One region of the Kitasatospora sp. NPDC058218 genome, then DNA from elsewhere that is predicted to be linked to it. Evidence: riboswitches for the same ligand, from Rfam matches in the RefSeq annotation. Region 1 holds a riboswitch; each other region holds the start of a gene.
What was found. Region 1 has a riboswitch for cyclic di-AMP ahead of ACFVYI_RS41595 (transglycosylase family protein). Riboswitches for the same ligand answer to the same signal wherever they lie in the genome.

Region 1 (3,489 bases):
ACGGCGTCCAGGGTCTCGGTCAGCGAGCCGATCTGGTTCACCTTGACCAGCAGCGCGTTGGCGGTGCCGGTCTCGATGCCCTTGGCCAGGCGGGCCGGGTTGGTGACGAACAGGTCGTCGCCGACCAGCTGGACCTTGTCGCCCAGCTTGACGGTCATGGCCTTCCAGCCGTCCCAGTCCGACTCGTCCAGCGGGTCCTCGATGGAGACCAGCGGGTAGGAGGCGACCAGCTCGGCGTAGTACTCGATGAGCTCGGCGGCGGAGAGCGCCTTGCCCTCGAACTGGTAGGCGCCGTCCTGGTAGAACTCGGAGGCGGCGACGTCCAGGGCGAGCGCGATGTCCTTGCCGGGCACGTAGCCGGCCTTCTGGATGGCCTCGGTGATGAGGTCCAGGGCCTCGCGGTTGCTGTCCAGGTTCGGCGCGAAGCCGCCCTCGTCGCCGAGGCCGGTGGACAGGCCGCGCTCCTTCAGCACGCCCTTGAGGGTGTGGTAGACCTCGACGCCCCAGCGGACGGCCTCGGAGAAGGACTCCGCGCCGATCGGGGCGATCATGAACTCCTGGATGTCGACGTTGGAGTCCGCGTGCGAGCCACCGTTGAGGATGTTCATCATCGGGACCGGCAGGACGTGCGCGTTCGGGCCGCCCAGGTAGCGGAACAGCGGCAGGTCGCTGGCCTCGGAGGCGGCGTGCGCGACGGCCAGCGAGACGCCGAGGATCGCGTTGGCGCCGAGCGAGGACTTGTCCGGGGTGGCGTCCAGGTCGAGCATGGCCTGGTCGATCAGGCGCTGCTCGGTGGCGTCGTAGCCGACCAGCTCGGGGCCGATCTGCTCGATGACGGCCAGGACGGCCTTCTCCACGCCCTTGCCGAAGTAGCGGTTCTTGTCACCGTCGCGAAGCTCCAGCGCCTCGAAGGCACCGGTGGAGGCACCCGACGGGACAGCGGCACGGCCGGTGCTGCCGTCGTCGAGGCCGACCTCGACCTCGACCGTGGGGTTGCCACGCGAGTCGAGAATCTCACGGGCTACGACGACATCGATGGACGGCACGAGGCATCTCCTAGCGGAAGCAGGTTCGGCTGACGATGGGTGCTGTCGGCCGGATGGTTGCGGAGTCGTTACGACCAGAGCCTAACCGCACGGGCTCTCGGGACCACGTCGACCTCGGTCCCGTCTCAGCGTGTGGCCCGGCTACCCACCGGTAGTTCACCTGGTTGCCCCATGAAAGGGGAACAGATGCGGACGAAGGGGGCCTGATCGGCCCCCTTCGTGGAGCCACCGCACCGGCGGGCGTCAGCCGAGGTCGAGCACCTGGCCCGGGAGGATCAGGTTCGGGTCGGTGCCGACGGTGCCGCGGTTGCCGTCGTACAGCGTCTGCCAGCCGCCCTGGACACCCTGGGCGGTGGCGATGGTCGACAGGGTGTCACCGGACTGGACGGTGTAACCGTGGTCGGCGCGCTGCTGGGCGACGGGGGCGGCTGCGGCGACCGGGGCGCCGTGGGCCGCGGCCGGGCGGCTGTCCTGGCCCGCGTACTGGCCGGCGGCCTGACCCGCGTACTGCTGGTAGACGCCCTGGTGGCTGGTCCAGTACCAGGCGCCGTTGCTCTGGTACCAGAAGACCTTCGCGTCGGCGTCCCAGCCGGGCTTCTGCTGCGCGTCCTGCTGGACGGGCTGCTGGGCGGCGGGCTTCGGGGCCTGCTGCTGGACCGGCTTCTGAGCGGGCTTCGACTGGGCCGGCTTCGGCGCGGCGGGCTTCGACTGCGCGGGCTTCGGCGCGGCGGGCTGCTGGGCCGCGGGCTCGGCGTCCGAGGAGGTGTCGACCGGGGCCGCGGCGCCGCCCTTGGTCAGGCCCGCCTTCTGCGAGCAGACCGGCCAGGCGCCCGGCCCCTGCGAGGCGAGGACCTTCTCGGCGACCGAGATCTGCTGCGCCCTGCTGGCCTGGTGGGCCTGCGGCGCGTACGAGGTGCCGCCGTACGCCTTCCAGGTGCTGGGGGTGAACTGCAAGCCCCCGTAGAAGCCGTTGCCGGTGTTGATGCTCCAGTTGCCGCCGCTCTCGCACTGGGCGACCGCGTCCCAGGTCGAGGCCGGGGCGGCGGAGGCGCCGGTGGCGGTGAGCAGCGGCAGCGCGAGTCCGACGCCGGCCACACCGGCCACGGCGATGGCCTTCTCGGTCTGGGTGCGACGACGATGACGGCCGGTTCCGACGAAGAGCATGACGTTTTCCCTCTCCGCACGCCTGCGAGGTGAGCTGTCGGGTTCGGACCGGGAGGTGGCCCGGCCGCGTGACGCGGAGTCTTTCGGCCCGCGCGGGCGGCTTCACCCCAAGCCGTGGGGGACGGCAACAAACCTGGTTCCCCCGCCCCTGCCCAAGGGTTCTGGTCGGTTTCCCGTGACGCGGCGGGCAGGATTCGGCGTTCCGCGCACGAGGTCCGCAGCTGCGAACTCCAGGGAGGGTAGACAGATCCTCACATCAATAACAAGCTCATATCGCAGGTATCACACATAAATTACGGCGCGTGGCCGATCGCCTACCAACAACAGGGCTATGTCCTGATTGATGGTGATTCAGACCCCCGGTGAGAGCAGAACAGCGACACCCCGTCAGCGTGTCGGAGGCTCGAATGGTCGAGATCGAGACACGGCCGGGGCATCGCCGCACGGATTGCTCAGAGGCCGGTCGAAGGCTCGGTGGACGGTTCCGCGGACGGCTTCTCGGGGGTGAATTCCACCGGGAGGTCACGAAGTCCACGCATGATCAGGCCACCGCGCCAGCGGAGGTTCTCCGGGCTTTCGGCGAGTCGCAGATCGGGCAGCCGGGTGAGCAGGGTGGTGAGCGCCGACCTCCCCTCCAACCGGGCCAGCGGAGCACCGATGCAGTAGTGGATGCCGTGCCCGAAGCCCAGGTGCGGGTTGTCGGTCCGGGCCAGGTCGAGGGTGTTCTCGTCGGCGAACCGCGCCGGGTCCCGGTCCGCCGCCGCGAGCACCACCAGCACCGGGTCGCCGACCGGGATCTCCACCCCGCCGATGGTCAGCGGGCTGGTCGCGAAGCGCCAGGTGGCGAGCTCCACCGGCCCGTCGTAGCGCAGGAGTTCCTCGATCCCGGTCTCCAGCAGGGCGCTCTCGCCACGGGCGATCGAGTCCTGGAGCAGCGCCCGCTGCCCGGGGTTGCGCAGCAGCGCGTAGGTGCCGTTGCCGATCAGGTTGACGGTCGTCTCGAAACCGGCGAAGAGGAGGATGAAGGCCATCGCCGCGGCCTCGTTCTCGGTCAGGTGCTCGCCGTGGTCGCTGGCCCGGATCAGGCCGGAGATCAGGTCGTCGCCGGGATCGGCCCGCTTGCGGTGGATCAGCTCCGCCAGGTAGGCGCGCATCCGCTTGACGGCGCGCCCCACCCCGCCGCGCTGCCCACCGCCGTGGCGGATCATCATGCCCGCCCAGTCCCGGAAGTCGTCCTGGTCCTCGGCCGGCACCCCGAGCAGGTCGCAGATCGCGTAGA
Region 2 (3,489 bases), on a different contig from region 1:
TGGCGATCCCGGCGTGGCGGACCTCCACCGCCGCGAGCACCGTCGCGGTCAGCGGCGCGACCAGCAGGACCATCCCGCAGCCCATCACGGTGACGGCCGGCAGGACGTCCGTCCAGTAGGAGGCGTCCGGGCCGATCCGCAGCATCAGCAGCACTCCCGTCGCGCAGACCAGCGGCCCCACGGTGAGCGGGATCCGCGGACCGATCCGCTTGCCGAGCCGGCCGGCCCGGGCGGACAGCGCCAGCATCAGCACGGTGATCGGCACCAGGGCGAGCCCGGAGACCAGCGGCGAGAAGCCGGAGACGATCTGCAACTGCACGACCAGCAGGAAGAACACTCCGCTGAACGCCGCGTAGACGCAGAGGGTGACCAGGTTCACCGCGGTGAACAGGCGGGAGGAGAAGAGGCCGAGCGGCAGCATCGGCTCCTCGACGCGGCGCTCGACCACGACGAACGCCGCGCCCAGCAGCAGACCGGCCGCACCGGCCACCCAGACCTCGGGGGAGAGCCCGGCTCCGGCGGCCGTCAGCGCGTAGGTGACCGAGCCCAGGGCCAGCGCGGCCAGCGCCGCGCCGAGGATGTCGAACCGGCCGGTCGCGCTCTCGTCCCGGCTCTCCGGGACGTGCCGGGAAGCCACCGCGATCACCAGGACGGCGAGCGGGACGTTCAACAGGAAGATCCACCGCCAGCCGGGGCCGTCCACCAGCCAGCCGCCGAGGAACGGGCCGATCGCGGCCGACACCCCGCCGAGGCCGGACCAGAGGCCGACCGCCGCCGAGCGGTCGTCCGGGTGGAACACGGCCTGGAGCATCGCGAGCGAGCCCGGGGTGAGCAGCGCCCCGCCGATGCCCTGCACCGCGCGGGCGGCGACCAGCACCTCGATGGTGGGCGCCGCCGCGCACGCCGCCGAGGCGGCGGCGAACCAGAGCACGCCGATCAGGAAGACGCGGCGCCGGCCGTAGCGGTCGCCGAGCGCGCCGCCGAGCAGGATGAGGCCGGCCAGGGTGAGCAGATAGGCGTTCAGTGTCCATTGCAGGGCGGCGAGCGGGGCGCCGAGATCGGTGCCGATCCGCGGCAGGGCGACGTTGACGACGGTGCCGTCGAGCATCGCCATGCTGGAGCCGAGCACCGTCGCCAGTAGTACCCAGCGGCCCTGCGCGGTGCCCAGGCGCAGGGTGCCGGCCTCGGAGGTGGCCACCGCCCGATCGTGCGCCCCGGGAGCCGACGTGACAAGGCTCACCGGGGGTGTGTCGGCAGATGGCTTTCCGTAGCCGATCGCATGCGGAAGGACACCGAAATCGGCGGAGCGTCGCGGATCAGTGGCGCGCGGTTAATCGATTGTGCACATACCGTGCAGTCGATCATTCGGAGTGTCACGACCTTCCCGGCATTGGTTGTCGATTCAAGAGATCGACATTGCTTCACCCGGACGGATGGGTTTTAGTTCAGCGACCGCCCGGCATTGGCCCGGGTGGCCACCGGGTGGAACGCCTAGTCCTGCCGCTGCCCGGTGGTACGAACCGAACTCTGTACGGCAGGAGCGGGGGACCCAAAGGTAAGTCGCCGGACCGGAATTCGCGGTCCGGCTTGGGGTGAAGCCGCGCTATGCGGCCGGGCAACTCCAGCCCGAACCCGACAGCTCACCTCGCAGGCGTCGGAGAGGACAGTTCCCCATGCCCGCACAGGCCCGTCGTATCGCCCTGCCCCGCGCCGCCCGCATCGGCATCGCCACCGCCGTGACCGGCGCCGCCTTCGCCCTTCCGCTGGTGACCACCATCAGCGCCCAGGCCCACACCGCCCCGGCCGCGAAGCCCGCGCAGACCAGCACCTGGACCGGTGCCACCAGCGTCGACGCCGCTCCGGCCGCCGCCGCTCCGGCCGCCGCCGAGGCCGCCAAGCCCGCCGCCGCTCCGGCCGAGGAGAGCTACAAGGTCGTCGGAGGGGACACCCTGTCGAAGATCGCCGACGCCAAGCAGGTCGAGGGCGGCTGGCAGGCGCTGTACGACCACAACCGCTCGGTCGTCGGTGCCAACCCGAACCTCATCTTCCCGGGTCAGCAGCTCTCGCTCGCCGCCAAGGCCGCCGCCGCTCCGGCCGCCGCCGAGGCCGCCAAGCCGGCCGCCCCCGCGGCCAAGCCGCAGGTCTCGCAGGACTCGGTGAAGCCGGCCGCCAAGCCCGCCACCCCGAAGCCGGTCCAGGCCGCCAAGCCCGCGCAGGCCCCGGCCACCAAGCCGGCCGCCCCCGCCGCCAAGCCGGCCGCGCCGGCCGCCACCCAGGCCCCGGCCGCCGTGGCCGCCACCTCCGGCTACGTCGCCCCCGTCGCCAACCCGAAGCTCGGCACCGCCTACGGCGTGGCCGGCTCGATGTGGTCCTCCGGTCACCACACCGGTGCCGACTTCGTCGCCTCCACCGGCACCCCGCTGCGCGCCATCGCGGCCGGCACCGTGGTCAAGGCCGGCAACGGCGGCGCCTACGGCAACGAGGTCGAGATCAAGCTCGCCGACGGCAAGTACGCCCAGTACGCGCACCTGTCCTCGATCGGTGTGAAGGTCGGTCAGGCCGTCACCGCCGGCCAGCAGATCGGCCTCTCCGGTGCGACCGGCAACGTGACCGGCCCGCACCTGCACTTCGAGATCCGCACCGGCTCGGAGTACGGCTCGGACATCGACCCGATCGCCTACCTGCGGGCGCACGGCGTCTCCATCTGACCTGAGGTCGGACCACCGCTGGGTGCGGGGCGAACGACCTCCCGGGATGGTCATGTCGGGTGACCGCTCGACCGGGTGATCGCCGCACCACCAGTGGATCATGGGCGCGGGACACGCCCAGGCCGGCCCGGCTCACGAATATCCTTCGTGAGCCGGGCCGGCCGCTTTCGTTTTCCGTCCCCGTATTTGCAGTGCAGTTCATCCCCCCTGTTCGAGGCGAATGTGATGGTTGACCCGCTCTCACGTCCGGTTGCTCGCTCCGGTATTTCGGTTTCGGTTGTCCGGACCGTTTCCGAGTGGCTCCGTCCCCGAATTCGGCCGGCCCGTCCGGAGTCGGACGGGCCGTCAATTCCGCTCGGCAATTCCTGCGGCGGGGGCGCGGGGTGCAGGGTGCGGGGTGGCGTTCGGGGGGCGCCTGGTTCGGGCGGGTGTCGAGTTCGGGGGGCGTCGTCCGATGCCCGGTCAGGACCGGTGGGCGGGCAGGTCGCTGTTCGCGGCGGTCAGCAGCTGGTGCACGCGGTGCCCGAACTCGTCCGCGTCGCGCGCCGGCTCGGGGAAGACCAGACGGACGTCGCGGTGGCCGTACGGGTGGTCCAGGCGGAGCACCAGGCCGTACCGGTCGAGGGCGAGCGGGCGGATGTCGGGGTGTCCGGCGAGCAGCTCCCGGTCCAGCAGCCGGGCGAGCAGGGCGAGGGCGTCCGGGTGGTCGTCGGCGAGGTGGGTGAGCATCGCGGCCTCGAAACGGGCGAGCGGGTCGGGCGCGGCGAGGGAGAGGTCGGCG
Region 3 (3,489 bases), on a different contig from region 1:
CGGGCGATCGAGTCCAAACCCCTCCCAACCCGAATATTTGACCCGCAATCGGACACCAGCGCGGTCCTGCCCGAAAGCCGCAGGCCCGGCCTCCCGCGAGGGGAGACCGGGCCCGTGCAGGCGGACGCCGGATCAGACGCGCACGATGGCGTTGATCGGCAGCATGCTGGCGGTCTCGTACCGGACGTTCGCACCGGGCTTCGGCGCGTGGATGACCTGGCCGCCGCCCACGTAGATCGCGACGTGGCTGCGGTCCGAGCGGTAGATGATCAGGTCACCGGGCTGGGCGTTGGCGATGTTGGTGCCGACGTTGGTGCCGATGGTGGCCTGGGCCTGCGAGGTGCGCGGCAGCGACACGTCCGCCTGGGCGTAGGCCCAGCTGGTGAGGCCGGAGCAGTCGAACGAGCCCGGGCCGGAGGCGCCGTAGACGTACGGCGCACCCAGCTTGCTCTCGGCGGCGGCGATCGCGGCGGCGGCGCGCGAGCCGTTGGCGGCGGGCGCGGACGGCGCGGGGGCCGGGGAGGACGCGGCGGGCTTGGCAGCCGTCGACGAGGACGAGCCGGCCAGGTTGTCGCGGCTGTTGTCGCGGGAGGCGCGGTCGGCGTCCGCCTTGGCCTTGGCCTCGGCCTTGGCGGCGTCCGCCTTGGCCTTCGCCTCGGCGGCGGCCTTCTCCTCGGCCGCGCGCAGCGCCTCGCGCTCCTGCTCGGTCAGCGTGTTGAGCAGGTCCTGGGCCTTGGCCAGCTTGCCCTGGACCTCGTCCTTGGAGGCCTTCAGCTGCTGGGTGGTGGCCTCGAGCTCGCCGAGCTTGCCCTGCGCCTCGTTGCGGTCCTGGTCGAGCCTGCGCTGCTGCTCCTGGAGGTCCTTCAGCGCGTTGGACTGGGTGCTGCCGGCCTGGTTGATCGCACCGGCCTGGGTGAGGAAGCTGTCCGGGCTGGACGAGAGCATCAGCTGGACGGTCGGCGATATGCCGCCGTTGCGGTACTGCTCGCCGGCGATCTCGGCGAGGCCGCCCTGGGCCTCGGTCACCGAGGCCTGCTGGCGGGCCACCTTGTCCTGCAGCTCACCGACCTGCTTCTGCAGCTCCTGCTGCTTGGCCTGGGCGCCGTTGAGCTTCTCGGTCGCCTGCTCGGCCTGCTCGTTGAGCTGGTCGACCTGCTCCTTGACCTGGTCCTTGGTCGGCGTCGGGTCGGCGTGGGCGCCGGACTGCGCGGAGAGGGCGACCGCGGCAGCGGCGACACCGGTCATGATCGAGACCCGGGCGCGGCCGGCGGGCTTGGGACGACGATGGGACGCCACGAAGGCGGACTCCTTCTTCCTACGTCCGCCTACCGGGTGAGCTGACGGGTTCGGGCCGGAAGCATTGCCCTACGACGCCTCACCGACCGCTGCTGCGGTCGCCCTGGCGCCGATTCACCCCGGAGGAACATGGTTCCCCGGCTCCGTTCCACAGCGCCCCCGACTACTGGGCTCCCCGTCGGGCAGATGCTCTGCCCCGCTGCTTCGCGAACTCGGCGGTAAACCTCCGCCGCCACCCCTGCTGGGTGATCGACTGTGCGGTGGTTCGAGGCACGACCCTAGTAACAGAACCGTGATCCGTTCAAATCCTTGTCAGAAAAATGCCGAAAGAAGATCCAAGGTCATGCGCGAATATGACCGGGCGTGATCACTTGCCCACACGGAGCTGATCGTTTGTCATCAAGCAGCCGCAGACGCCGACGCCACCCCCGATCAGGAGGTGGCGCGGATCACAGGGCCGGATCCCGGCCCGTGGGCGTGTCGGTCCGTCAGACCCGGCGGATCGCGTTGATCGGCATCGCGTCGGCCTTCATCACCTTGACCACGTCACCGGTGTGCGGCGCGTGGACCACCATCCCGTTGCCGATGTACATCCCGACGTGGCTGCGGTCGGCGCGGTAGATGATGAGGTCGCCCGGCTGGGCCTCGGCGAGCGAGGGCACCTTCGAGCCGTAGTTGGCCTGCGCCTGCGAGGTGCGCGGCAGCGAGACACCGGCCTTCGCGTACGACCAGACCATCAGGCCGGAGCAGTCGAAGCCGCTCGGGCCGACGGCGCCCCACTGGTACGGCGAGCCCTGCTTGCTCATCGCGTTGGCGACGGCCGCCCCGGCCATGCCACTGCCCTGCGGCAGGCTGCCCAGGTCGGTCCGCTCGCTGCCGCGCGAGGCGCGGTCCGCCTGCTGCTGAGCGGCCTTCAGCGCGGCCCGGTCCGCCGCACTGAGGGAGTTCAGCAGGTCCTGGGCCTCCTTGAGCTTCTTGTTGACCTCGGCCTTGGACTGGTTCAGGTCCTTGGTGGTGCTGTCCAGGGAGGCCAGAATCGCGGCCGCCTCGGCCTTCTGCTGGTCCAGCCGGCGCTGCTGGTCCTGCAGGCCCTTGAGCGCCTCGGTCTGGCTGGAGCTGGCCTGCTGGACGCTGGAGGCCTTGTCCAGGTAGCCGGAGGGGTCGGAGGAGAGCATCAGCTGGACGGACGGGTCGATGCCGCCGGTGCGGTACTGCTCGGCCGCCACCTCGGCCAGCCCGCCCTGGAGCTGGGTCATCTGGTCCTGGCCGCGGGCCACCTGGTCCTGGAGCTGGTCCGACTGCTTGCGCAGCTGGTCGGCCCGCTCCTTGGCGCCGTTGAACTTCTCGGTGGCCTGCTCGGCCTCCTCCTGCAACTGGTCGATCTGCGCCTTCACGTCCTCCTTCTTGGGGGAGGGAGTGGGCGCGGCGTGCGCGGCGACCTGGGCGGAGAGGGCGACCGCGGTCGCCGCGGCAGCGGTGAGCACGGAGACCCGCGCGCGGCTCGGCTGCTTGGGACGGCGGTGGGTGGCCAAGAGACCGGCTCCTTCTTCCAACGGGACTCACCCGATTGGGTGAGAATCCGGAAAATAGGTTTGACGCCAGACCCTAGTGAAGATCCACGCTTTCCGCCACTCCCCCGATGGCGTGAACTTCCGCTCCCCGCCATGACTTCACCGGACCCACACATCCCCGCAAACCGGGCGCTGACCAGGCGTCACTTCGACCTGGACAGCACCCGGACGCGGTCAGGGCCGGGCCAACCGGTTCAACAGCAGAACGGAAGCCACGGGGCGCGCGCCCGCCTTCCGCACGCCCTCCGCGACCTCCCGGTCGGCGGAGACCACCACCACCGGACGCCCCTGCGGCTCGGCCCGCACCAGCCGGCGGATCAGCTCGTCCGCCGTCTCCCCGGTCCGACTGAACCGCACCCGGACCCCGCGCGGCGGCGCCATGATCACCGGCACGTCGAGGTCCTGCCCGTCGAACACGCAGGTGACCTCCGCCTGCGTGCGCTGGGCCAGCATCGCCAGCCCGCCCAGCAGCCGGATCCGCTGCTGCTCCAGCGGCAGCGTCGGATAGCCGGTCTTGGTCACGTTGTAGCCGTCCACCACCAGGTGGACCTGCGGGATCGCCAGCAACTGGTCCAGCAGCGCCGGGTCGTCCTCGGCCAGGCCGCGCCGCGCCACGTCGTGC
Region 4 (3,489 bases), on a different contig from region 1:
AGCAGGACATGGGTCTGACGAGCCACAAGGTGTTGGCACTGACCGTATTGATCGCCCTCGTGGTGACGGCCGGCACGGTCTGGCTGTGGCCGAGACTGGCGAGGAAGACCTGGCAGGCGGTGCTCGGCCGGATCGGTGCGCTGCTCGCCACCCAGCTCACCGTGCTCGCCGCACTGGGCCTGGTGGCCAACAACTACTTCGCCTTCTACAGCAGCTGGGACGACCTGCTCGGCACCGGCGACAACGGCCCGGTCGTCATCCAGAACAAGGCGGACGCGTCCGGCCGCCTGCAGGTGGAGACCATCGGGCACGCGTCCGTCAAGGGCGGCGGGGCGCTGGGCCGCGACCCGAAGCAGTCCGGTGAGATCCGCGAGGTCCGGATCGACGGCGCCGCCACCCGGCTCTCCACCGAGGGGTACGTCTACCTGCCGCCGCAGTACTTCCAGCCGGAGTACGCGCAGAAGCAGTTCCCGGCGGTGATCGTGAGCACCGGCTTCCCCGGTATCGCGAAGAACCTGGTGACCCGGCTGAACTACCCGGGCGCGGCGCTCAAGCTGCTCCAGGAGGGTCGGATGCAGCCGACCGTGATGGTACTGATGCGCCCCTCGCCCGCGCTCCCGCAGGACACCGAGTGCGAGGACATCCCGGGCGGCGCGCAGTCGGAGACGTACTTCACCAAGGACGTCCCGGCCGCGATCCAGGCGACGTACCGGGTCTCCTCCGACCCGCAGGCCTGGGGCTTCATGGGCAACTCGACCGGCGGCTACTGCGCCCTCAAGCTCGCCATGCGCCACCCGGAGGTCTTCCCGACCGCCGTCTCGCTCTCCGGCTACTACCAGGCCGCCGACGACCCGACGACCGGGGACCTCTTCAAGGGCAGCCAGCAGCGTCGCAACGAGGCCGACCTGATGTGGCGGCTGAAGAACCTGCCGCAGCCCGCGGTGTCCGTGCTGCTGGCCGGCACCAGGGAGGGCGACGGCGACTACCGGCGGGACACCGAGGCGTTCGTGGCCGCCGCGCACGGCCCGATGAAGGTCTCCTACAGCATGATGAAGACCGGTGGCCACAACTTCGAGACCTGGAGCAGGCTGCTGCCGTCCTCGCTGGAGTGGCTCTCCCAGCGCCTCAGGGTGCCGGACCGCGCGGTCTGACCGGGACGGGCGCCGGGCGGCCACGGCACGGCCGGCCCGGCGGCGCTCAGGCCACGGTCCGGGCCACGGTTCAGGCCACCGGCTCCAGCGTCCCGGTGTGCAGCTCGCCGACCCGGCCGCCCTCGCCCTCGTACGTCCAGAACGCGCGCACCGTCAGCTTGCCGAGGTCCATCACATGGCTCACGGTGATGCCGCTCTGCTCGGTCCAGCTGACGAAGTACAGCTCCGGCCCGATCTCGGCGATGTGGAGCGCCACGTCCTCCCACTGGCCCGCCGACTCGCCGAGGCCCTCCCAGCGCAGCCGCTTGCCGTCCGGCGAGTAGGCGTTGCGGAAGGCCGCGCCGTTGTCGACCTGGAAGAGGTAGGTGCGGCCGGCGAAGGCGGGCAGGGGCGCGGTCATGGCGGGACTGGTCCTCGTCTCTCGTCTGTGCGGTAGGGCTGGACCCCCAACCTATCCGACCGGCCGACCTTCGCGGCGGACTTGCGGGCACCCCGCCGCGGGGCAGCACCCCGCGCCGTCCGGCCGCCGGGCGCGGCACCGGCACCGCAGGCGGCGCCGGGCCGCTCGGCGGACCCACCGCCCGGCACCGGCCCGGGCGCCCGGCGCGCGGGGCGCAGGCCCACGCCCGGCCGACCTCCCGGCCCGATCGCCCGCCCGGCCGACCCCACCGGCCACCCCGGCCGACCCCACCGCCAACTGATCAACTCCACCGGCGACTTGATCAACTCCGCCCCGCCCCACTGTGAGCTGCGCGACAACATCCCCCGGTGAGTTGTCGCCTTCCGGGCGGCCTGCCTAGCCTGCACGAGTCCGTCTTCGCGGACCCCGCCGTCGGGACGCCGAGTCCTGTCCACCCGCCGGTCGGCAGTCGAGCACCACAGTGGACGGGAGCGGGGGACCCAGGTCAGTGCCCGACCCGTGCGCTCCCGCGTACCGGCCGAGGCTAGGGGTGAAGCCGCTCCACAGGCGGCCGGGCAACCTCAGCCCGAACCCGACAGCTCACCTCGCAGGCGTCACAGAGGACACCGCCATGCAGAAGCCTGCCCGGCGCGCGACCCCGCGCCACGCCCGTCCCAACCACCGAGGCCGCAAGGCCGCCGTCGCCGCCACCGGCGCGCTCGCCATCAGCGGCGCCGGGCTCCTCGGCGTCCCGGCGCTCACCGGCGCCCAGGCGGCCACCGTGCCGACCGTCACCCAGGACAAGCTCGCCCCGGCCACCATGGTCGCGGGCAAGGCCACCACGGCCGCGCTGACCGTCCACTCCTCGGCCTGCTTCACCGCCAAGACCGTCGGCGTGGGCGTCCGCGACGCCGCCGGGCGCAACCTCGACTTCCCCGGCAACGTCTCCAACGCGCAGATCTGCCCCACCGGCCTGTCGATCACCACCGGTGCCCGCACCCTGCCCGCCGGGACGTACACCCAGTTCGGCTTCTGGCAGGACCTCGGCGGCGCCTGGCACAACCTGCCCTCGCGCCAGCTCGTGGTCTCCGGCGCCACGGCCACCCCCACCCCGACGCCGACCGCGACGGCCACTCCCAAGCCCACCCCGACGCCGTCGCCCACCGCGACCGCCGCCCCGTCGCCCCCGGCCACCGGCGCCCCGGTCGCCGGGAAGTCGCTGACCTGGTCGGACGAGTTCAACAGCCTCGCCCTCGGCTCGCGCTGGACCGCCGACAAGAGCAGCTCGTACCACTACGGCGACCACAACCCCAACGACAACAAGCTCGACTGGCTGAACAAGAACAACGTCGCCGTCTCCGGCGGCGCCGCCACCTTCACCGCCAAGCCGAGCAGCCACACCCTGGAGAACGGCAAGCAGGCCTGGGACACCGGGCTGCTCACCACCGAGTACTCCAGCGAGGGCTTCAAGGTGAAGACCGGTGACTACGTCGAGACCCGGGTCAAGCTCCCGGCCGGCACCGGCGCCTGGCCGGCGCTGTGGACGTGGAACGGCACCAGCGGCAGCCACGGCGAGATCGACACCTTCGAGTACCACTCGGACAACGCCAACCTGCTGGAGCTGACCAACCACGTCAACGCGGACCACAAGTACGTCACCGACGCGAAGGCGATCGCCCACGACCAGTGGGTCACCGTCGGCACCCAGTACGGCGCCGACTCGGTCGACTGGTACATCAACGGCGCGAAGGTCTTCTCGGACGGCAAGGGCGTCGGTGCCGGCTGGTCGGCGTACCTGATCCTCAACCTGTCCCTGAGCGCGGGCCAGTACCACCCCGCGCCGCAGGGCACGGCTCCGATCACCTTCGCCGCGGACTACGTCCGCGTCTACCGCTAGGCCCGTCCCCCCGAGGTCCCGCCGGGCGTGATCGCCCGGAC

Region 2: another riboswitch for cyclic di-AMP. It lies ahead of ACFVYI_RS11515 (peptidoglycan DD-metalloendopeptidase family protein); the one in region 1 lies ahead of ACFVYI_RS41595 (transglycosylase family protein).
Region 3: another riboswitch for cyclic di-AMP. It lies ahead of ACFVYI_RS01500 (NlpC/P60 family protein); the one in region 1 lies ahead of ACFVYI_RS41595 (transglycosylase family protein).
Region 4: another riboswitch for cyclic di-AMP. It lies ahead of ACFVYI_RS33700 (family 16 glycosylhydrolase); the one in region 1 lies ahead of ACFVYI_RS41595 (transglycosylase family protein).

The regions. Positions count from the first base shown of each region.
Region 1 covers NZ_JBHVWC010000123.1:7,387-10,875, forward strand. The annotation lists gene eno (phosphopyruvate hydratase) at 1-1,046, opposite strand, end outside; gene ACFVYI_RS41595 (transglycosylase family protein) at 1,290-2,210, opposite strand; cyclic di-AMP (ydaO/yuaA leader) riboswitch at 2,214-2,387, opposite strand; gene ACFVYI_RS41600 (cytochrome P450) at 2,663-3,489, opposite strand, start outside.
Region 2 covers NZ_JBHVWC010000014.1:122,037-125,525, reverse strand. The annotation lists gene ACFVYI_RS11520 (MFS transporter) at 1-1,198, opposite strand, end outside; cyclic di-AMP (ydaO/yuaA leader) riboswitch at 1,509-1,669, shown strand; gene ACFVYI_RS11515 (peptidoglycan DD-metalloendopeptidase family protein) at 1,674-2,708, shown strand; gene ACFVYI_RS11510 (DUF2470 domain-containing protein) at 3,171-3,489, opposite strand, start outside.
Region 3 covers NZ_JBHVWC010000002.1:108,174-111,662, reverse strand. The annotation lists gene ACFVYI_RS01500 (NlpC/P60 family protein) at 133-1,296, opposite strand; cyclic di-AMP (ydaO/yuaA leader) riboswitch at 1,307-1,462, opposite strand; gene ACFVYI_RS01495 (NlpC/P60 family protein) at 1,785-2,828, opposite strand; gene ACFVYI_RS01490 (NYN domain-containing protein) at 3,042-3,489, opposite strand, start outside.
Region 4 covers NZ_JBHVWC010000065.1:61,122-64,610, forward strand. The annotation lists gene ACFVYI_RS33690 (alpha/beta hydrolase) at 9-1,151, shown strand; gene ACFVYI_RS33695 (hypothetical protein) at 1,222-1,551, opposite strand; cyclic di-AMP (ydaO/yuaA leader) riboswitch at 2,016-2,180, shown strand; gene ACFVYI_RS33700 (family 16 glycosylhydrolase) at 2,183-3,448, shown strand.